2 regions of the Frankia sp. CeTa3Moorea genome follow, and region 2 is predicted to be linked to the other one. Evidence: riboswitches for the same ligand, from Rfam matches in the RefSeq annotation. Region 2 holds a riboswitch; the other holds the start of a gene.
The links. Region 2 has a riboswitch for S-adenosylmethionine ahead of thrC (threonine synthase). Riboswitches for the same ligand answer to the same signal wherever they lie in the genome.

Region 1: it holds a riboswitch for S-adenosylmethionine, as region 2 does, so the genes downstream of both, AC08OV_RS14295 (ABC transporter substrate-binding protein) here and thrC (threonine synthase) in region 2, are expected to answer to the same signal.

The regions. Positions count from the first base shown of each region.
Region 1 covers NZ_CDXDOR010000073.1:9,417-24,201, forward strand. The annotation lists partial or broken gene AC08OV_RS14245 (valine--tRNA ligase) at 1-506, opposite strand, end outside; gene AC08OV_RS14250 (PP2C family protein-serine/threonine phosphatase) at 692-1,867, shown strand; gene AC08OV_RS14255 (MerR family transcriptional regulator) at 1,776-2,285, opposite strand; gene AC08OV_RS14260 (MFS transporter) at 2,366-4,198, opposite strand; gene recD2 (SF1B family DNA helicase RecD2) at 4,425-6,644, opposite strand; gene AC08OV_RS14270 (TetR family transcriptional regulator) at 6,909-7,628, opposite strand; gene AC08OV_RS14275 (3-hydroxybutyryl-CoA dehydrogenase) at 7,668-8,519, shown strand; gene AC08OV_RS14280 (acyl-CoA dehydrogenase family protein) at 8,580-9,743, shown strand; gene AC08OV_RS14285 (isopenicillin N synthase family dioxygenase) at 10,089-11,267, shown strand; gene AC08OV_RS14290 (bifunctional o-acetylhomoserine/o-acetylserine sulfhydrylase) at 11,264-12,562, shown strand; SAM riboswitch class IV at 12,693-12,803, shown strand; gene AC08OV_RS14295 (ABC transporter substrate-binding protein) at 13,186-14,766, shown strand.
Region 2 covers NZ_CDXDOR010000170.1:2,569-8,988, forward strand. The annotation lists gene groL (chaperonin GroEL) at 59-1,681, opposite strand; gene thrC (threonine synthase) at 2,037-3,314, opposite strand; SAM riboswitch class I at 3,323-3,439, opposite strand; gene AC08OV_RS21075 (HAD family hydrolase) at 3,647-4,444, shown strand; gene AC08OV_RS21080 (alpha,alpha-trehalose-phosphate synthase (UDP-forming)) at 4,508-6,049, opposite strand; partial or broken gene otsB (trehalose-phosphatase) at 6,250-6,420, opposite strand, start outside.

The sequences.
Region 1 (14,785 bases), on a different contig from region 2:
TACAGGCGGGCGAACATGGTGCGCACGGCCCGGCACAGGCCCTCGTCCATCGTGAACCGCTCGCGGGTCCAGTCGACGCCGGCCCCGAGGCGGCGCATCTGCTCGCCGATAGTGCCGCCGTAGGACTCCTTCCACGCCCACACGCGCTCGACGAACGCCTTGCGCCCGAGATCGTGCCGGCTCCTGCCCTCCCGCGCCAGCGCCCGCTCGACGACGTTCTGGGTCGCGATGCCGGCGTGGTCCGTGCCGGGCAGCCACAGCACGTCGTAGCCCTGCATCCGCCGCCGCCGGGTCAGCGCGTCCATGAGCGTGTGCTGGAAGGCGTGGCCCATGTGCAGCGAACCGGTGACATTGGGCGGCGGGATGACGATGCAGTACGGCGGACGCCCGGGCGCGCCGGTGGGAGTGAAGACACCCTGCTCGATCCAGCGCCGGTACAGCCCGGACTCTACCGACGACGGCGCGTACGTCGTCGGCAGATCAAGACGGATACCAGGCGTGGTCATGTGGGCCAGTGTATGAGGAGGCACCGACCTGATCGGCGGGAGAACCGACCGCGCTGGCTGGTGAGGACCCCTGGAAGCAGGACTTCGGCGGGTTCGGTCCGGACCGCTCGCGGGTAGACAGACAACCATGCGGCCTACCCAAGGCGAGATCCCCGGACGGATCTCCCGGGGGTGCTGAGGGTGCGGTGCTGAGGGTGCTGCGCTGGTTCGCCCCGATCGCCCCGTTGCTCATACTCGCCCTGGTGGTCGGACTGCACCTGAGCAACCCGGGATGGAACATGCTCGGACTCGCGATTCTGAGCCCCATGCTCGCGGCCACGTTCGCCGGCCCCCGGCTGACCGCCGGCTACGGGGTGGCGGCGATCCTGGCGGGCATCCTGCTGAGTCTGCACAATGACCTGTTCGGCCGGAGCGGCGGTGGCCCGACGGCCCAGGTGGTCCGGTTGGTCGGGGTCACGGCCGGCGGAGTGATGGCCGTCCTGGTCAGCCGGTACAACATCCGACGCGAGACGAAGCTGCAGAACGTCACTCGGGTGGCCGAGGTGGCGCAGCAGACGATCCTCAGTCCCGTCCCGTCGTCGTCCGGGGGGCTGCGGTTCGCCGTCCGCTACGAGAGTGCCACCGTGGAGGCCATGATCGGTGGGGATCTGTACGAGGTCGTCGACAGCCCGTGGGGAACCCGCCTGCTCATTGGTGACGTACGGGGCAAGGGGCTCGACGCCGTGCGGATCGCGAGCCGGGTGCTCAGCTGCTTCCGGCTAATGAGTCGACACACGGGCGACCTGCGCGATCTGCTGGCGAACCTCGACGCGGAGGTCGCCGATGTCAGCGGCCTGGACGACTTCGTCACCGCGGTCGTCGGGCAGGTCGACGGCAGCCGTCTGACGCTGGCGAACGCGGGACATCCCGATCCCGTTCTCGTTCGTGCCGGGCAGGCGGATCTGCTCACCGTCTCGTCCAGGCTGCCACCGCTCGGGCTGATCATGGACGGGAGCAACGTGACGGACGCCGCGCTGCGGGCGGGGGATCGCCTGCTGCTCTATACCGACGGCATCACCGAGGCACGCGCCCCCACGACCGGCGCCTTCTTTCCCCTACTACCCGCGGTCGAGGCCGCGTTCGCCCACGCGTCACTCGACGAGGCGCTGACCGATCTCGCCGACCGGGTCCGGGACTGGACGCGATCGACGCTGAACGACGATGTGGCGCTCCTGGCGGTCGAGGTTCCCGGACCGACCCGGCACGCCGGCCCAACCGACGATCGGGTGATCACTGGGAGCTGTCGGCGACCCCCTTGGCCAGCCGGTCCGCCCGCTCAATCCGTTCGTCGATCTCGTCACGGCAGGCCACCAGCCGGCTGATTTTCTCGTCGATCTCGACACGGAGCCTCCGGTAGGCCGACGTGCCCTCGGTCAGCAGCCGGATGCGGTCCGCGTCGTCGGACGCCACGTGGTACTCCTGCCGGACCTGGGCGAGACGATCCTCGTAGGCGAGGATCGTGCGGATCTCGTCCAGGTTGAAGCCGAGCAGCGTCTGCAGCTCGCGGATGCGCCGCACCCGGGCGAGGTCGGAATCCGCGTACAGCCGGTTCCCGCCCAGGGTGCGCCCAGACGGGGTGAGCAGCCCCACCTCCTGGTAGTACCGCAGGGCCCGCACCGAGACGCCCAACTCCTGCGCGGCCTGACCGATCCCGCGCAGGTCACGAGCCGCGTCCTTGGCCGCGTCCCTGGCCGCGCTCTTGGCTGCGTCGCCGTCCCGCACCAGGCGATTGTCCCGCATGACGCCATCGGCGGATCTGATCATCGACGTCGGGGCCTTTCTCCCGCTCGGCCTGTCCCGCGCTCGGCCTATCCCGCGGCCTATCGCTCGGCGACCAGGGGGCTGCTCGGAAGAGCACTCCCGGCACCGTCCTCCATCGCCGCGATGTCGCCCGCGCCGGCCAGCCCCTCGGCCGTCTCTTCGAGCAGTGGACGGCGCACGTGCGGCCGGTCCTTCCCGCGCAGCCAGGAGAAGCCCGCGGCGACCAGGCAGACGACGGCGGCGAAGGCGAAGGCGAGGCGCAAACCGTCACCGAACGGCCCGGAGATGAGGTTCGGGAAGAAGGTGTGCCCGGTGAGGAAGTCGGCCTTCGCCGGGTCGAGCTGCGACAGGGTGTCCAGGCCGAGCAGTCGCTCGGTGGGGTTGTACCCGAGGAATGCGGCGAACAGGCTGCCGATCGGCGGCAGGTCCGCCAGCTCGTGCGCCTTCGCCGGGGAGACGCCCTGCCCGACAAGCCCGGAGTACATGGCGTCCGGAAGGCTGGCGGCCAGCCCGAGCGCGATGATGGTGAAGAAGACACCGATGGACAGCACGCTGGCCGAGTTCTGGAACGTGTTGAGCATGCCGGCACCGGCACCACGCTGGTTGGGCGGCAGCGTGTTCATCACGCTGCTGGTGTTCGGCCCCGCGAACAGGCCCATGGACAGGCCCATCAGCAACAGGATCAGCGCGAACCACGGATAGTCGAAGTCGATGGGAATGGCGTCGAACAGCAGGAACGCCACCGCCGTGATCACCAGCCCCAGGGTGGCGAACGGACGCGCACCGTAGCGGTCGGCGAACCGGCCGGCCAGCGGCCCCGCCACCAGGAATCCGACGGTCACCGGAATCAGGTAGATGCCGGCCCACAGCGGGGTCTTCTCGAAGCTGTAGCCAGGCAGCGGCAACCAGATCCCCTGCAGCCAGATGATCAATATGAACTGCAGACCACCACGGGCGAGCGCGCCGAGCAGGGCCGCGATGCTGCCCATGGTGAAGGTCCGGCTCCGGAACAGGTCCAGGCGGAACATCGGGTCGGCGGAGCGCAGCTCGATGACGACGAAGCCGATCAGCACCGCGAGACCGCCGAACAGGCAGCTCAGCACGAACGGCTTGGTCCAGCCCATCGTGTGACCGCCATAGGGCTGCAGCCCGTAGACGATGCCGGTCAGGATCGCGATGAGGCCGACCGCGAACGTGATGTTGCCGGCCCAGTCGATCCGGACCTGGGTGCGCGCCCCGTTGTCGCGCAGCTTCAGGTAGGCCCAGGCCGTCCCGAAGATGCCGAACGGCACCGAGACAAGAAAGACCAGATGCCATTCGACCGGCGCCAGCAAACCTCCGATCAACAGCCCCAGAAATGATCCGACGATCGCCGCGACGCCGTTGACCCCCAGGGCGAGCCCGCGTTCGTTCGCCGGGAAGGCGTCAGTGATGATCGCGCTGGAGTTGGCGACGAGGAAGGCACCGCCCACGCCCTGCAGCACCCGCATGATAATGATCCACCAGGCGGCTGCCGTGCCATGCATCCAGGTGACGGCGAGCAGGATCGAGAACAGCGTGAAGATCGCGAAGCCGAGGTTATACATCCGCACCCGGCCGAACATGTCGCCGACCCGCCCCAGACTCACCACGAGCACCGAGGTGACCAGCAAGAATCCCATCATGATCCAGAGGAAGTACGAGGTGTTCTCCGGTGCGAGCGGGTCTATCTCGATTCCCCGGAAGATGTCCGGAAGGGCGATGAGAAGAATCGAACTGTTGATCGTCACCATCAGGATGCCGATGGTCGCGTTCGACAGCGCGATCCACTTGTAGTTGTCCGGACCGGGCCGGGCCAGGACCTCGTCGGCCCCGAGCGGCAGGATGCCGGCGGCGGTGTCGGAAGTCGTCACCGCACGAAGGTAGCGTCTCCATCTAACGTCAGCGGTAGATATGACATGGTTCATAGCGGTCGGGAGGCCGACCGATCGTCAAGAAGGTCCTCGCGGAAGCGGAGGCGGCGGTCATAGCCGCGGCAACCAGCGCGAGCGTGGGCGTGGCGGCGTCGAGCTGACCGTGTCGCCATTACCGTTGCGAACGGGTGGTATCTGGTATCTGGTGATATACGGTGCTCACCGTTCACCCGCTACGCAGCCGGTGGTCGAGCGCGGTGTGCCGCTGGCCGTGACCGGCGGCCCGCACCGCCTGGCCGATCGCCCGGCGGGACCCCACCAGCACGACCAGCGTCTTCGCCCGGGTGACGGCCGTGTAGAGCAGGTTGCGTTGCAGCATCATCCAGGCGCTGGTGGTGAGCGGGATGACGACCGCGGGGTACTCACTGCCCTGGGAGCGGTGGATCGTCACCGCGTAGGCGTGGGTCAGCTCGTCGAGCTCCCCGAAGTCGTAGTCGATGTCCTCGTCCTCGTCGGTCCGGATGGTGAGCGTCTGGTTTTCCACATTCAGCGCGGTGACCACGCCGAGAGTGCCGTTGAAGACCCCGCTCGCGCCCTTGTCGTAGTTGTTGCGCACCTGCGTGACCTTGTCGCCGACCCGGAACGTCCGGCTGCCAAAGCGCCGCTCGGCCACGTTCGGGCGGGACGGCGTCAGGGCCTCCTGCAGCAGGGTGTTCAGCGCGCCGGCCCCCGCCGGGCCGCGGTGCATCGGGGTCAGCACCTGCACGTCCCGGCGCGGATCGAGCCCGAACTTCGCCGGGATCCGCCGGGCGACCACCTCCGCGGTGATCTTCGCCGCCTCCTCCGCCTCCTCGGCGGCGAACAGGAAGAAGTCGGGCAGTCCCCGGACCAGCGGATAGTCGCCGCGGTTGATGCGGTGCGCGTTGGTCACCACCCCGGACTCGGTCGCTGCTCGGAAGACCTGGGTGAGCCGGACATGCGGGATCGGCGTCCCCTCGGCGAGCAGGTCGCGCAGCACCTGGCCGGCACCGACCGATGGCAGCTGGTCGACGTCGCCGACCAGCAGCAGATGCGCGCCGGGCGGAACCGCCTTGGCAAGCTTGTTCGCCAGCAGCAGGTCGACCATCGACGCCTCGTCGACGACGATCAGGTCGGCGTCGAGCGGGCGGTCCCGGTCGAAGGCGGCGTCACCGCCCGGCCGCAGCTCCAGTAGCCGGTGCACCGTCGATGCCTCGTGCCCGGTCAGCTCGGTCAGCCGCTTCGCGGCCCGGCCGGTCGGCGCGGCGAGGATCACCTTCGCCTGCCGGGCCAGCGCGAGCGTCACGATGGAGCGGACGGTGAAACTCTTGCCGCAGCCCGGTCCGCCCGTCAGCACGGCGACCTTGGACGTCAGGGCAAGCTGCACCGCATCGCGCTGTGCCGGCGCGAGCTCGACCCCGGTCCGCTCCCGCAGCCAGCCCAACGCCCGGTCCCAGTCCACCGAGACGAAGGCGGCCAACCGGTCCGCGCCGGTGTTCAGCAGGCGGCGCAACTGGCCGGCGACGGAGATCTCGGCCCGGTGGAAGGGCACCAGGTAGATCGCGGCCGTCGGCGTCGCCGGATCCTCGCTCGGAACCTCCTCCCGGACGACCCCGTCCTCGGCGACCAGCTCCCCCAGGCACTCGATGACGTCGCCGGTGTCGACCTGGAGAATCTGCACGGCGTCGCTGATGAGCCGGGGTTCGGGCAGAAAGCAGTGGCCACCGCCGTCGGTGGCCTCGGACAGCGTGAACAGCAGGCCAGCCTTGATCCGCTGCGGACTGTCATGCGGAATCCCCACCGCCTTCGCGATGGTGTCCGCGGTGCGGAACCCGATGCCCCAGACGTCCGTGGCCAGCCGGTAGGGCTCATTGCGCACCACACCGATCGACGCGTCCCCGTACTGTTTGTAGATCCGCACCGCCAGCGAGGTGGACACACCCACCCCCTGAAGAAAGACCATCACCTCCTTGATGGCCTTCTGTTCCTCCCACGCCTCGGCGATCGCCCTGGTACGCTTCGGGCCGAGCTTCGGCACCTCGATGAGCCGTTCCGGCTCCTTTTCGATGACGTCCAGCGCCGCGACCCCGAAATGCTCGACGATGCGTTCGGCCAGGCGCGGACCGATGCCCTTGATGAGGCCCGAGCCGAGATAGCGCTGCACGCCCTGGACGGTCGCCGGCAGCACGGTCGTGTAATCCTCGACCTGGAACTGGCGGCCGTACTGCGGGTGCGAGCCCCATCGCCCCCGCATCCGTAGCGACTCCCCCGGCTGCGCGCCGAGCAACGCCCCAACGACGGTCACCAGGTCGCCGCCGCGCCCGGTGTCGACCCGCGCGACCGTGTAGCCGGTCTCCTCGTTGGCATAGGTGATCCGTTCCAGCACCGCGTCGAGGACCGCGCCGCGGAAGGGTTCGCGTCCGGTCATGGCAGCCGCCGGGACGCCGGGACGATGAGAATCACCGCTTCCTCGGGGTGGGACAAGACGATCTCCAGCTTCGGATGGGGTAGCAGGGTAACGGACCGAGCGGGGCAACGAACAGAACGGCCGGGGCGGGCGGTGTCCGCCCCGGACCGTGTGCCCATCCTGCCCTTCGGTCGATCGCCACCGTTCCCCGGCGCGGTCCGGCCGTCCCCTTCCGTGACCAGTACCGCGAAGTAGGTCCGCCGGCATCCTTTTCAGACACCCTCGCTAGCTCAAGGGGCGCCGCTGTTCCTCTTCAAGTGCCCGACGCAGCCGGGTGACCACGGCGTCCACGCCGGCGGAGGTGCGGAATACGACGACGGCTGTCCCGGCTTCGGCAGGTGTTTCGAGATGCTCGAGCGCCACCTCCATCGCACGGTTGAACTCCTCGCCGGGGGAGGTGGTCTCGCCTCGGAGCCAGCGTCGGAGCACATGGTTGTGGGCGGTGACGATGGCCGCGGACACCAGCTCGGCACGCAGGGCGCCGTCGGGCTCGTTGCCCATCCAGTCGCGCAGGAACCTGGCGAACAGGCGCTGATACTGCCGGATGCCGGCCACCTCGCGGGCGCGGAGTACAGGGACGGTGCTGGTCAGGCGGTAGCGGGCGCGCGCGAGCTCGCCCTCGGCGAGGTAGTGCTGCAACACGATGCGGGCGGCCTCCGCGAGAGCGAGCCCGCGGGTCTCTGGAGCGGCGGTCGCGAGCCGGGCTTCGATGTGGCCGAGCAGCACGTCGTGCTCAGGAAAGATCACGTCCTCCTTGGACCGGTAGATCCGGAAGAACGTCGTCCGACCGACGCCCGCGCGTTGCGCGATGTCGTCGACCGTCGTGCCCTCGAAGCCACGCTCCTCGAAAAGCTCGAACGCCGCCGCGACGAGCCTGTCCTTGGCCAAGCGGGCCGGCTGCTGCTCCACGGCACCGAAATTACTTGGTGGTACGTAGTTCCACAACTATGATACTGCGTACCAACACCGTGGAGGAGGAGCCAGGTGAACGCCATCAACAAGGTCGGTGTCGTCGGCTGTGGCCTGATGGGTGCCGGGATCGCCGAGGTCTGCGCCCGCGCCGGCAAGGACGTGGTCGTCGTGGAGATGACCACGCCCGCCGTGGCCGCGGGACGGCAGCGTCTGGAGACATCACTGTCCCGCGCGGAGAGCCGCGGCAAGGTGGCCAGCGCCGCGGAGGTGCTCGCACGCATCCAGGTCGTCGAGGACATCGAGGCCCTGGCCGACCGCGGCCTCGTGGTGGAGGCGATCGTCGAGGACGAGACCGCCAAGTCCGCGCTGTTCAAGCGACTCAACGACGTCGTCAAGGACCCGGACGCGGTGCTGGCCTCCAACACCTCCTCCATTCCGATCATGAAGCTCGCCGTGGCCACCGAACGGCCCACCCACGTCCTGGGTATCCACTTCTTCAACCCGGTCCCGGTGCTGTCCCTAGTCGAGCTAGTGCCGAGCCTGCTGACCGGCCCGGAGACGACCGAGCGGGCGCGGGCGTTCGTGCAGGACGATCTGGGCAAGCACGCCATCGACTGCCAGGACCGAGCGGGCTTCGTGGTCAACGCCCTGCTGATCCCGTTCGTGCTCTCGGCGATCCGGATGCTGGAGTCCGGGTTCGCCACGGCCGAGGACATCGACCAGGGACTGGTCCGTGGTGCCGCCCACCCGCAAGGACCACTGGCGCTGGCTGACCTGATCGGGCTGGACACCACCAAGGCGGTGGCCGAGTCGCTGTACGAGGAGTTCAAGGAACCCCTCTATGCGCCGCCGCCGCTGCTGGCCCGCATGGTCGACGCTGGCCTGCTGGGCCGCAAGACCGGCCGTGGCTTCTACACCTACTGAGCGCCCTAGTAACTGAAGTAACTGAGCGCCCTGGTAAGCGACCTAGCGAGCGAGGAACCCATGACCGCCACCGACTTCGACCTGTACCGACTCAGCGACGAGCACCTCGAGCTGCGCGACGCCGTACGCACCCTGGCCTACGACAAGATCGCGCCGTACGCCGCCCACGTCGACGCCCACAGCCGGTTCCCGCAGGAGGCCTACGACGCGCTGGTGGCCTCCGACTTCCACGCGCCCCACGTCCCCGCCGAGTACGACGGCGTCGGCGCCGACGCGCTCGCCACCTGCATCGTCATCGAGGAGGTCGCCCGCGTCTGCGCGTCCTCCTCCCTGATCCCCGCCGTGAACAAGCTCGGCAGCCTCCCGCTCATCCTCGGCGGCACCGACGACCTGAAACAGCGATACCTCCCACCGCTGGCCCGCGGCGAGGCCGCCTTCTCCTACGGCCTCTCCGAACGTGAGGCCGGCTCCGACACCGCTGCGATGAAGACCCGCGCCGTCCGCGACGGCGACCACTGGGTGCTCTCCGGGCAGAAGTCCTGGATCACCAACGCGGGGATCTCCGAATACTACACCGTGCTCGCCGTCACCGACCCCGACGGCCGACGCGGCGCCAACATCAGCGCTTTCATCGTGGAGAGCTCCGACCCGGGCTTCTCCGTCGGCAGCCCGGAGAAGAAGCTGGGCATCAAGGGCTCTCCGACCCGCGAGCTGCTCTTCGACGACTGTCGCATTCCCGAGGACCGTCTCATCGGGGAGCTCGGTCACGGCCTCCGGCTGGCACTGCGTACTCTCGACCACACTCGGGTGACCATCGGTGCACAAGCCATCGGCATCGCCCAGGGCGCACTCGACCTCGCCCTGGACTACGTCAAGGAGCGCAAGCAGTTCGGCAAGCGCATCGCGGACTTCCAGGGGATCCAGTTCATGCTTGCCGACATGGCCATGGCGCTGGAGGCCGCGCGCCAGATGGTGTATGTCGCCGCCGCCAAGTCCGAGCGGGAGGACGCCGACCTCACGTTCTTCGGCGCCGCCGCCAAGTGTCTGGCGTCGGACACCGCCATGCAGGTGACCACCGACGCCGTACAGCTACTCGGCGGCTACGGCTACACCCAGGACTTCCCCGCCGAACGGCTCATGCGGGACGCGAAGATCACCCAAATCTACGAAGGTACCAACCAGATCCAGCGCATCGTCATGGCCCGCCAGCTCCTCGCCGGCTAACTCCGCTGGCTCTACCCAGAGGGAGTTACCGGGCTCATGGGAGTTACCGGGTCGGCTGTAGGACAGGCTCGGTTCCGGTAGCCATCGGCGGGGTCGTGGCCGTGAGCGCGGAACCGGCCCCGCCGGGTCACCGGTCGGAGCGCCACAGCCGCCGGAACAGCTCGTAGTTCTCCCACGGCTGCGCCGTAGCGGCGCTACCCTGGCGCGGGACAGGCGACGGGCGGACGAACGTCACGGACGCTCCCGGGGCGCGGCGGGTCTCGGGAACGCGGCGGTGTCGAGCAGCCGCGCGAGCCGTCAAGGCGAACCCGGCATGAGGCCCGCGGCGCAGGGAGGATTCCGACGATGACAGGCGGCTTCGCCCACCAGGCGAACCGGCTCGCCCCGGCCCGGACGCTGCCCACCCTCGACATCGATCCCTTCCGGACCGGCGCCACGAACCGAGGTGAGTTCCTCGCCGCCCTGCGCGAGGCCTGCCACGGCCCGGGGTTCTTCTACCTGACCGGACACGGCGTCCCGGCCTCGCTCACCACCGCGATCCTCGACGTGAGCCGCCGGTTCTTCCAGCTGCCCGAGGCGTCGAAGCTGGAGATCGAGAACATCCACTCGCCGCACTTCCGCGGGTATACCCGGCTCGGGCACGAGATCACCCGGGGCCGCCCCGACCTCCGCGAACAGATCGACATCTCCGATGAGCGCCCGGCCCGTGACCTCGGCCCCGACGATCCGGTCTACCTGCGCCTCGACGGTCCCAACCAGTGGCCCGCGGCCCTGCCCGAGGTGCGTGACACCGTGCTCGCCTACATGGCGGAGCTGGGCCGGCTGGGCCGGATGCTGGTCCGGGCGTTCGCCGAGTCGCTGGGCCTGCCCGCCGACCACCTCGACCGGACCTTCGCCGACGAGCCGCGCTCGCACCTGAAGCTGATCCGGTACCGACCGGCGCCGCCCGGCTTCGGCGACGGCTACGGCCAGGGAGCCGGCTACGACCAGGGAGTCGGGGCGCACAAGGACGGCGGCTTCCTCACGTTCGTCCTCCAGGACCACGTCCGCGTGCTCCCGGAGCGGGCCCCGGCCGGCGGGCCGGGCGAGCCGGGTGAGCCGGCGGTGGGGGCGGCCGGCCTGCAGGTGGCGGACGGGGCCGACGGCTGGATCGACGCGGTCCCCGAACCCGGCGCGTTCGTCGTCAACATCGGCGAGATGTTCGAGCTGGCGACGCGGCGCTACTACCGGGCGACCGTGCACCGGGTCGTCAGCCCACCATCGGGCCACGAGCGGGTGTCCGTGGCGTTCTTCTTCGGGCCGCGGCTGTCGGCCACCCTGGAACCGGTTCCGCTGCCGGGCGAGCTGCTCCGGCAGATCACCGACGCGCCCCCGCCCGATCCGCACAATCCGATCTTCGCCCAGCACGGGGTGAACACCCTCAAGAGCTGGCTACGCAGCCATCCCGAGGTGGCGCGGCGCTACTACGCCGACGTCGAGGCCGACGTCGAGCACCCCAAAGGACCCAAAGGAAAAGCCCTGTGACGACGATCCCCCCGGGTCGGAGCTTCGAGACCCGGCAGCTCCACGCCGGAGCCGCCCCGGACCCGGCGACCGGCGCGCGCGCCGTGCCGATCTACCAGACGACCTCCTTCGTGTTCGACGACACGCGGCACGCGGCCGAGCTGTTCTCGCTGGCCGAGGTCGGCTTCACTTACACCCGGGTCGTCAACCCCACGCAGGACGTCTTCGAACAGCGCATCGCGGATCTGGAGGGCGGGGTCGCGGCCCTGGCGACCGCCAGCGGCCAGGCCGCCCAGTCCCTGGCGGTGCTGAACCTCGCCGCCGCCGGGGCGCACCTGGTGTCGTCGACCTCGCTGTACGGCGGGACGTACGCGCTGTTCAGGAACACGCTGGCGGAGTTCGGGATCGAGACCACCTTCGTCGACGACCCGGACGACCTCGACGCCTGGCGCGCGGCGATCCGGCCGAACACCGCCGCGCTCTACGGCGAGACCATCGGCAACCCCCGTGGGAACGTTCTCGACGTCGCCAGGATCGCCGAGGTGGGGCACGCCGCGGGGGTACCGCTGATCGTGGACAACACCCTGGCGTCGCCGTACCTGAGCCGCCCTCTCGAACACGGCGCCGACATCGTGGTGCACTCCGCCACCAAGTTCATCGGCGGGCACGGGACGTCGATCGGCGGTGTCATCGTCGACGGCGGGCGTTTCGACTGGGGCAACGGCCGTTATCCGCGGTTCACCGCACCGGATCCGGCCTACCACGGCCTGGTCTTCCTCGACGCGTTCCCAGAGACCGCCTACATCGTGCGGGCCCGCGCGCGGCTGCTGCGCGACCTGGGCCCGGCCCTGTCCCCGATGAACGCCTTCCTGCTGCTCCAGGGGATGGAGACGTTGTCGCTACGGATGGAGCGGCACAGCGCGGGCGCGCTGCGGGTGGCACAGTGGCTGTCCGAGCGGGACGAGGTGATCTGGGTCGCCTACCCGGGCCTGGCGTCGAGCCGCTGGTATCCGGCGGCCCGGCGCTACCTGCCCGATGGTGCCGGCGCCGTGCTGGCCTTCGGTATCCGCGGTGGTGACGCCGCCGGGCGGGCGTTCATCGAGGCCCTCGAACTGCACAGCCATCTCGCCAACGTCGGGGACGTCCGCTCGCTGGCGATTCATCCGGCGTCCACGACCCACGCCCAGCTCACCCCCGCCGAGCAGGCCAACAGCGGGGTGAGCGAGGAGCTGATCCGCCTGTCGGTCGGCATCGAGGGGGTCGACGACATCCTGGCCGACCTGGAGAAGGGCTTCCGCGCGGCCAAGGGGCACTGACCGGATTCGGCATCCGCCGCACTGCGAAGAGCCCAATATTTCACTAGCTCTATCGACAAACTCTACTTACCCCACTAAGTTTGCCTACTAGGTTTGTCAGATCAGCCGCTTGGCTGATGGTTGACCGAGCTGTCACGAGCGCCAACGTTCAGCCCTGGCTTGTTGACCGGCAACCCTCGTTCGCGAAGGGGTGCCCCGGATGAGGACACGGCCGTGCCCCCGGGTGCGGCAAGCGCGGGCCCGTACTCCCGGGCCCGAGCCGAGGGAGCTGTGAGATGTCGGGAGCGACTCGCCACGCCAGTGGCCGCTTCACGCTCGCATGCCGGTGCGGGACACAAGCCGTTGCCCACGTGCTCAGCCCCTGGGCGGGCGGGTCCGGGCAGGTGCGGCTGACCCGCCGCCTAGCCATCGACCTGCGCCGTTCGTCCAGCTGCCTCTGTTCGTCCAGCTGCCTCTGTCGCTGACACCGCCGCCCACGGCGGTCCGGTCCCGCCGACCAACCGTCCGCCCTGCTCGGCACGGCCCCGACGGCTGGCCCTGCCGCACGCCGTCGACCACCCGACCACCGACGGCCAGCCGACGGTCGGCCCGACGGCCATCCCGACAAGGAGTCTCGACACCCGATGTCCAGCAAGGTCTTCGGCGTCAGGAAACGCGTACCCCTGACGCTCGCCGCCGGAACGATCACGGGCTACACCGGGACGACGGTCGTCGACCCGACCCACGTCGATGTCCACTTCAGCGCGCCGACCTCGGCCTTCCTGCCCACCCTGGCGACGGCCTACCTGGGCATCGAAGCGCCGAGCACGCTCAGGCAGCCGCCGTCGGCGCTGTGCACGAAGATCGTCGGCAGCGGTCCCTTCATCAGCACCGGCGGTTACGTCAAGGGCAGGGGCATCGACTACACCCGCAATCCCGGCTACAAGTGGGCGCCCGCCACCGCGAAGCACACCGGCGCCGCCTATCTCGAGGCGCTCTCGATCAAAGTCATCCCCGAGGACTCGTCCCGCTACGGAGCGCTGACCAGCGGCCAGATCGACGCGATCGCCAGCGTCCCGCCGGTAAACGTGAGCCAGCTGAAGTCGACCCCCGGATTCCAGCTCCAGACCGCGTTGGCCCCGGGCGGTAACTACAGCTACTACCCGAACACCGCCAAGGGTCCCTTCGCCGACGTCCGGGTCCGGGAGGCCTTCCGCGCGGGAATCGACTGGGCGACCATCGTCGACAAGCTGTACTTCGGCGTCTTCCCGGCCGCGAAGGGCCCGCTGTCGCCGTCCACCGTCGGCTATGACAAGTCGATCGAGTCGTCCTACGGCTTCAACCCGAAAAAGGCCAACCAGCTGCTCGACGAGGCCGGCTGGACCGCTCGGGACGGCCAGGGCTACCGGACGAAGGACGACGCGCGCCTCACCGTCACGCATCCCTTCCTCAAGCAGTACGCCCGGGAGCAGCGCGACACCCTCGCAGACCAGATCCAGGCCGCTGCGAAGCAGCTCGGCATCGTGGGCGAGTCGGGGTCGGGCAAGACCACGACCGCCCGGCTACTGCTGGACCTCGAACAGGCCGACTCCGGCACAGTCGACGTCGACGGCACAAGCTGGCGTGAGATCGACGAGCGGACCAGGCGCGGGCTGCGGCAGCGGATCCAGGTGATCTACCAGGACCCGCTGAGTTCATTCGACCCCCGCCACCCCGCCCAGAAGATCATCAGCGAGCCGCTGGCGGTGCAGGGGGTTCGCCGCGCCGCGCGCCGGGCCCGCGTCCTCGAACTGATCGAGCAGGTCGGGCTGGACGAGAGCGTGCTCGACCGCCGGCCGCGCCAGCTGTCGGGGGGGCAGCGCCAACGGGTCGCGATCGCCCGGGCGCTCGCCCCGCGACCGCGGGTCATCATCTGCGACGAGCCGGTCTCCGCCCTCGACGTCTCCATCCAGGCGCAGGTGCTCGACCTGCTGGCCGATCTGCAGGCGCGGCTGGGGATCTCCTACGTCTTCATCTCCCATCACCTCGGCGTGATCTACCACGTCAGCGACCGGGTCCTGGTGATGAAGGACGGGCAGGTCGTGGAAGCCGGGGACGTCGAGGAGCTGTTCGCAAACCCCCGCCACGAGTACACCCGCAGCCTGCTCGCCGCGCTCCCCACCCTCGACGGCGCGGCGCTGCGCCCCCGGCCCGCCGACGACGGTGCCGCCGGACCGCCCCAGTGAGAGACGAGCCGACCGACCT
Region 2 (6,420 bases):
GAACCGGAGCCGCCCTCGGCCAGACGGTGGTGCAGGGTACAGCAGGTGACGAATTGGACTAGAAGTCCATGTCGCCGCCGCCGCCCGGGACTGCCGGGGCCGGGTTCTTCTCCGGCTTGTCAGCGATGACGGCCTCGGTGGTGAGGAACAGGCCGGCGATCGACGCGGCGTTCTGCAGGGCGGAGCGGGTGACCTTGGCCGGGTCGATGATGCCGGTGCCGATCAGGTCGACGTACTCGCCGGTGGCCGCGTTCAGGCCGTGGCCGGTCGGCAGGTTGCGGACCTTCTCGACCACGACGCCGCCCTCGAGACCGCTGTTGAAGGCGATCTGCTTGATGGGCGCCTCGAGCGCGAGCCGGACGATGTTGGCACCGGTCGCCTCGTCGCCGGACAGGTCCAGCTTCTCGAAGGCGGTGATCGACGCCTGGAGCAGCGCGACGCCACCACCGGCGACGATGCCCTCCTCGACGGCGGCCTTCGCGTTGGACACCGCGTCCTCGATGCGGTGCTTCTTCTCCTTGAGCTCGACCTCGGTGGCCGCGCCGACCTTGATGACGGCGACGCCGCCAGCCAGCTTCGCGAGCCGCTCCTGGAGCTTCTCGCGGTCGTAGTCCGAGTCCGACTTCTCGATCTCGTTGCGGATCTGGCTGACCCGACCGGCGATCTGGTCGGTGTCGCCGGCACCCTCGACGACGGTCGTCTCGTCCTTGGTGACAACGATCTTCCGGGCACGGCCGAGCAGGTCGAGCGAGGTGCTCTCGAGCTTGAGGCCGACGTCCTCGGAGATGACCTGACCACCGGTCAGGATGGCGATGTCGCCCAGGATCGCCTTGCGGCGGTCACCGAAGCCGGGGGCCTTCACCGCGACGCTCTTGAAGGTGCCGCGGATCTTGTTGACGACCAGGGTGGCCAGCGCCTCGCCCTCGACATCCTCGGCGATGATCGCCAGCGGCTTGCCGGTCTGCATGACCTTCTCCAGTAGCGGGAGCAGGTCCTTGACCGCGGAGATCTTGCTGTTGACGATCAGGATGTACGGGTCGTCCAGGACGGCTTCCTGACGGTCCGCGTCCGTGACGAAGTACGGCGAGATGTAGCCCTTGTCGAAGCGCATACCCTCGGTGAGCTCGAGCTCGAGGCCGAAGGTGTTGCTCTCCTCGACGGTGACGACGCCTTCCTTGCCGACCTTGTCCAGCGCCTCGGCGATGAGGCCGCCGATGGCCGAGTCACCCGCGGAGATGGACGCCGTGGAGGCGATCTGCTCCTTGGTCTCGACCTCCTTGGCCTGCTTGGACAGCTCCTCGGAGACGCGCTCGACCGCGACCTCGATGCCCTTCTTCAGCCCGAGGGGGTTGGCGCCGGCGGCCACGTTGCGCAGACCCTCGCGCACCAGGGCCTGGGCCAGGATGGTGGCGGTGGTGGTGCCGTCACCCGCGACGTCGTTGGTCTTCTTCGCGACTTCCTTGACGAGTTCCGCGCCGATCTTCTCGTACGGGTCCTCGAGCTCGATCTCCTTGGCGATGCTCACACCGTCGTTGGTGATCGTGGGTACGCCCCACTTCTTCTCCAGCACGACGTTGCGGCCCTTCGGCCCGAGCGTGACCTTGACCGCATCGGCCAGCTGGTTCATGCCGCGCTCCAGGCCGCGCCGAGCCTCCTCGTCGAAGGCAATGATCTTCGGCATGGTTTCTGGGTCCTCCCAGTGGGATGGCAGGTTCGATGGCCTGGCCCTAACGACGCCCGCGACGGACGGCTCCCGCCTGCTCCGGACCCGGGTGATGCACCTCGGACACAGCGCGGATCGGGCAGCCTCGCCGTTTCAGCCTTGGCACTCCCTAGACGAGAGTGCCAGCTCTTGTTTAGCACTCGGCACGAGTGAGTGCAAGCTGACCCATGGTTCCGCGTGCCCGGCTCCGATCCCCCCCGCGGCGCCTCGCCGTCGTCCGTGGCCCTTCCGTTGGTCCGGCGTGGTCCACGAAGTTCGTCGAATGCGCTGGGCCGGGCTGTGCTGCGCTGGGCCGGGCTGTGCTGCGCCCGAGTCAGTCGTCGCCGAGGCCGGCGGCCTCGAAGGCGCGCAGCGACGGCTTGATCGTCGCGGTCGGTCCGCCCGTCTCGACAAGGGGGTCAAGCGTCTTCAGCCCGTCGCCGGTGTTGTAGAGGATGGTCTCGGCGGCCGGGTCGAGCAGCCCCTCGCGCAGCAGCCTGCGCAGGGTGGCCACGGTGACGCCACCGGCCGTCTCGCCGAAGAGGCCCTCGGTGCGGGCGAGCAGCCGGATCCCGTCGATGATCTCCTCGTCGGTCACGTCCGCGATCGCCCCGCCGGTCCGCCGAGCCACGTCGAGGGCGTAGGGGCCGTCGGCCGGGTTGCCGATCGACAGCGACTTGGCGATTGTGGCGGGCCGGACCGGGGCGACGGTCTCGACGCCCCGGGCGAACGCGGCGGCCACCGGGTTGCAGCCGGCCGCCTGCGCACCGAACACCCTGTACGGCGCCGGCTCGACCAGGCCGAGCCGGCCGAGCTCACCGAAGGCCTTGTCGATCTTTGTCAGCAGCGAGCCGGAGGCGATCGGCACGACGACCTGCTCGGGCAGCCGCCAGCCGAGCTGCTCGGCGACCTCGTAGCCGAGCGTCTTGGACCCCTCGGCGTAGAAGGGGCGGACGTTGACGTTGACGAACGCCCACTCGTACTCCCCGGCCAGCTCGCTGCACAACCGGTTCACGTCGTCGTAGTTGCCCTGGATGGCGACCAGCGTCCCGCCGTACACCCCGGTGGAGACCGTCTTGCCGGCCTCGAGGTCGTGCGGTACGAGCACCACCGAGCGCAGCCCGGCACCGGCCGCATGCGCCGCCACCGACTGCGCGAGGTTGCCCGTCGAGGCGCAGGCGACCGTGGTGAAGCCCAGCTCGCGGGCGGCGGTGAGCGCCACGGAGACGACTCGGTCCTTGAAAGAATGGGTGGGGTTGGCGCTGTCGTCCTTGATATAGAGCGTCTTCATCCCCAGCTCCGCGGCGAGCCGCGGGGCCGGGCGCAGCGGCGTCCAGCCGGCCCCGAGGGAGACCCGCCGCGCCGGGTCATGCCCGGCGGGCAGCAGCCCGACATAACGCCACAGGTTCGCCGGACCGCGTTCGATGGACTCTCGGGTCACTCGAGCCAGCAGGTCCGGGTCGTAGGCGATTTCCAGGGGAGCGAAGCATTCCACGCACACATGCGTAGGGGACAGCGGGTAGGTGGCGCCGCAGTGCCGACAGGACAGCGAGACCGCGGGGTTCGCGACGTCGAGGGCGGGACCGGTGGCGCGCTCGGGCGCGAGTGTCATGAAGAAGCTCCTCATCTTTCCCGGGGCAGTCTGCCACCAGGACGGAATTAGCACCTGCCGCGCACGGGATGCGGGTGGTTGCCGGGGCTTCGCTGGGCCGTTCCCTCTGCCCCTCTGGATGAGCCAGATGAAGTTGTCTGTCCGTACTGTAGACCGTGCGCGGGTGGTCGTGCACCGGTGTTGCCTCTGGTTGTGGACATGATATGGGTCGGTCGGAGGTTTCTCGGTGTGGTCTCACCGGTGCGGGCGGGTCCTGCCCACTCGTACCGGCCGCGCGCGCCCCCATGCCCGGAGATCGACCCGATCACGCCAGAGCCAGGGAGTCTGTAACAGTGAGTATCCGCGTCGTCTATACCGATCTTGACGGCACGATGGTCGGTCCCAAGGGTTGTTTCTTCCGGGCGGAGGGGGGAGCGATCACCCTGGAGCCGGCTCGTGCGCTCGCCGAGCTGCACGGCGCCGGCGTTGCGCTGGTCCTGGTCAGCGGGCGTACCCGTCCGCAGCTTCTCGAGGCCGCGGCGATCTTCGGCGCGGACGGGTTCATCGGGGAGCTCGGCGCGATCGTCGGCTGGAACGAGGGGCGCGACAGCGAGATCCTGCGCGGCGCGATGCCGCCCGACTTCGACCAGGTACCGGAGTACCTGCTCGACTGGATGGTCGAGCGCTACCCCGGGCGGCTGGAGCTGCACACCCCCTGGCACTCCGGCCGGGAGGTCGACGTCATGCTTCGCGGGAAGATCGAGGTGTCGGAGGTCGACGGCTGGCTCGCCGAGACCGGGTTCCCCTGGTTGAGCATGCGCGACAACGGGCTGATCTCGCCGGTCCACATGCCTGATCTCGGAGTGAATCCGCACGTCTACCATCTGGTCCCGGACGGTGTGGGCAAGGGGGACGCGGTCGCCTACGACCTCAAGCGGCGCGGGGTGTCACCGGCCGAGGCGATCGCCATCGGCGATTCCGCCAGCGACCTGGCCATGGCTCCCCATGTCGGGCGGATGCACCTGGTCGCGAACGCGGTGCGGCACCCGGACATCGCCGCCCTGCTGGCGCGGTACGACAACGTCACGGTCGAGGCGGGCCCGGTCGGCGCCGGCTGGGCCAGCGCGGTGCGAGCGGCCGTTGCCGCCTGAACGCGGTCCGCCTGAACGCCGTCCGCGCGTCGACGTTCGGCCCCGGCAGGGCAGACCGGACGGTCACCGGTCGGCGGCGAGGGCGTGCAGCTGGTCGGTGAACCAGAGCTGGGGCGGTAGCCGCCCGGCGACGGCGGCCAGCTCCTCGGCGCGCCGGCGCCGCTCGGGGGCGGGCATCGTCAGGGCGGTGTGCAGGGCCCGCGCGGTCGCCTGGATGTCGAACGGGTTGACGACCAGCGCCGCCGTGCCCATCTCCGCGCAGGCTCCGGCCTCCCGGGAGAGCACGAGGACGGCATCCCTGATCGAGACGATCGGCCCCTCCTTGGCGACGAGGTTCATGCCGTCCCGGATCGGGTTGACGACGAGCACCTCCGCGAGCGAGAGGGCCGCGATCGACCGGGGGTAGTCGTCGGTGATCTCCAGCCGCAGCGGCAGCCAGGTGTCCGTGGCGAACTCGTCCTCGATCTCCGCGGCTAGGCGCTGCACCGCGGCGGTGTATTCCCGGTACTCCGGCAGATCGTGCCGTGACGGGTAGGCGCAGACCAGGTGCATCACCTTGCCGCGCCATTCCGGACGGGTGCGCAGCAGTTCCCGGTAGGCGTCGAGACCACGGACGATGTTCTTGGACAGCTCGGTGCGGTCGACCCGGACGATGAGCCGCCGCCCGCCGGCCAGGTCGACCAGCTCGGCGGCCCGGGCGGCCACGTCGGTGGCGGCGGCCCGGCCGCGCAGCTCGTCCGCGTTGACGCCGAGCGGATGTACCCCGATCCGCACCGTCCGGTGCGGCCCGGCTTCCCGTCCCGGCCCGGCTTCCCGTCCCGGCCCGGCTGTCCCGACGGTCACCGCCCGCCGCTCGATCCGCAGTCCGAGGAGGTCGCGGCAGCATTCCTGGAACGCGTCGGCCCAGGCGTCGGTGAGGAACCCGAGCCGGTCGGCGCCGAGCATGCCGCGCAGGATCTGTTCGCTGACGTCGTCCGGGAGTATCCGGAAGTACTCCGGCGGTGCCCAGGGAGTGTGGCTGAAGTGGGCGATCCGCAGGTCCGCCCGCAGCGCCCGCAGCCGGGCGGCGACCAGGGTCAGGTGGTAGTCCTGGATCAGCACCGAGGCGCCCGGGGCGGCCTCGTGCGCGAGGGCCTGGGCGAACATCTCGTTGTAGGTCTCGTACGCTTCCCAGTCGCGGCGGAACGCCGGGCCGAAGACCGGCTGCGACGCCGGCGCGTAGAGCAGGTGGTGGATGAACCAGAGTGTGCGGTTCGCGACTGCGTTGTAGGCGCGGTCGAAGACGACCTGGTCGACGTCGAGCATCCGGACGGCGGCGCCGCCGGTGTCGTGGCCGGCGAGATCGAGGCGGCCGGCGGGCGCGGAACGCGCTGCCCGGCGATCGGCGTCACTGAGGGCGGCACACACCCACGCCATCGGACCGTCACCGTCGTCGGCCGCCACCCGGCTGAGGCCACTGACGAGGCCGCCGGCGCCCCGCCGGATCCGCAGCTTCCCGTCGTCCCCGACGGCGAACGCCACCGGCCCCCGGTTGGAGGCGACCAGCACCCGCGCGGTGCCAGTCGGCCACAGCCGCGGCAGGGTGTCTTCCTCGGCTCCCGGCATCCGACGCACACTGCGGAGAGTAGGCCATCCGCTCAGCCCTGTACGCCGGTCCATCAAGATCGTCTTGTCTGGCGGTGGAGGCTCACGAATCAGCGACAGATGTCTCACGGAAATGCCCCTGGCTTAGGGATGCGGGTGGGGTGAGCCCCGGGGGCGGGCTGAGCGCGCCCTATGGGGATGAGCGAAGAGGGCGCGAGCGGTCAGCCGCTGAGCCGCTCGACCAGCACCTCCAGCAGGGCGACCATCCCGGCGGGCCCGCCCACGACCAGGTCGGCGCGTTCGCGGATCACGTCCGGGACCTCCGGGCTGTCGCTGCACACGGTGATACCGGGCAGCCCGCCCGCCCGTAGCTCGTCGACGGCCTCGAATGC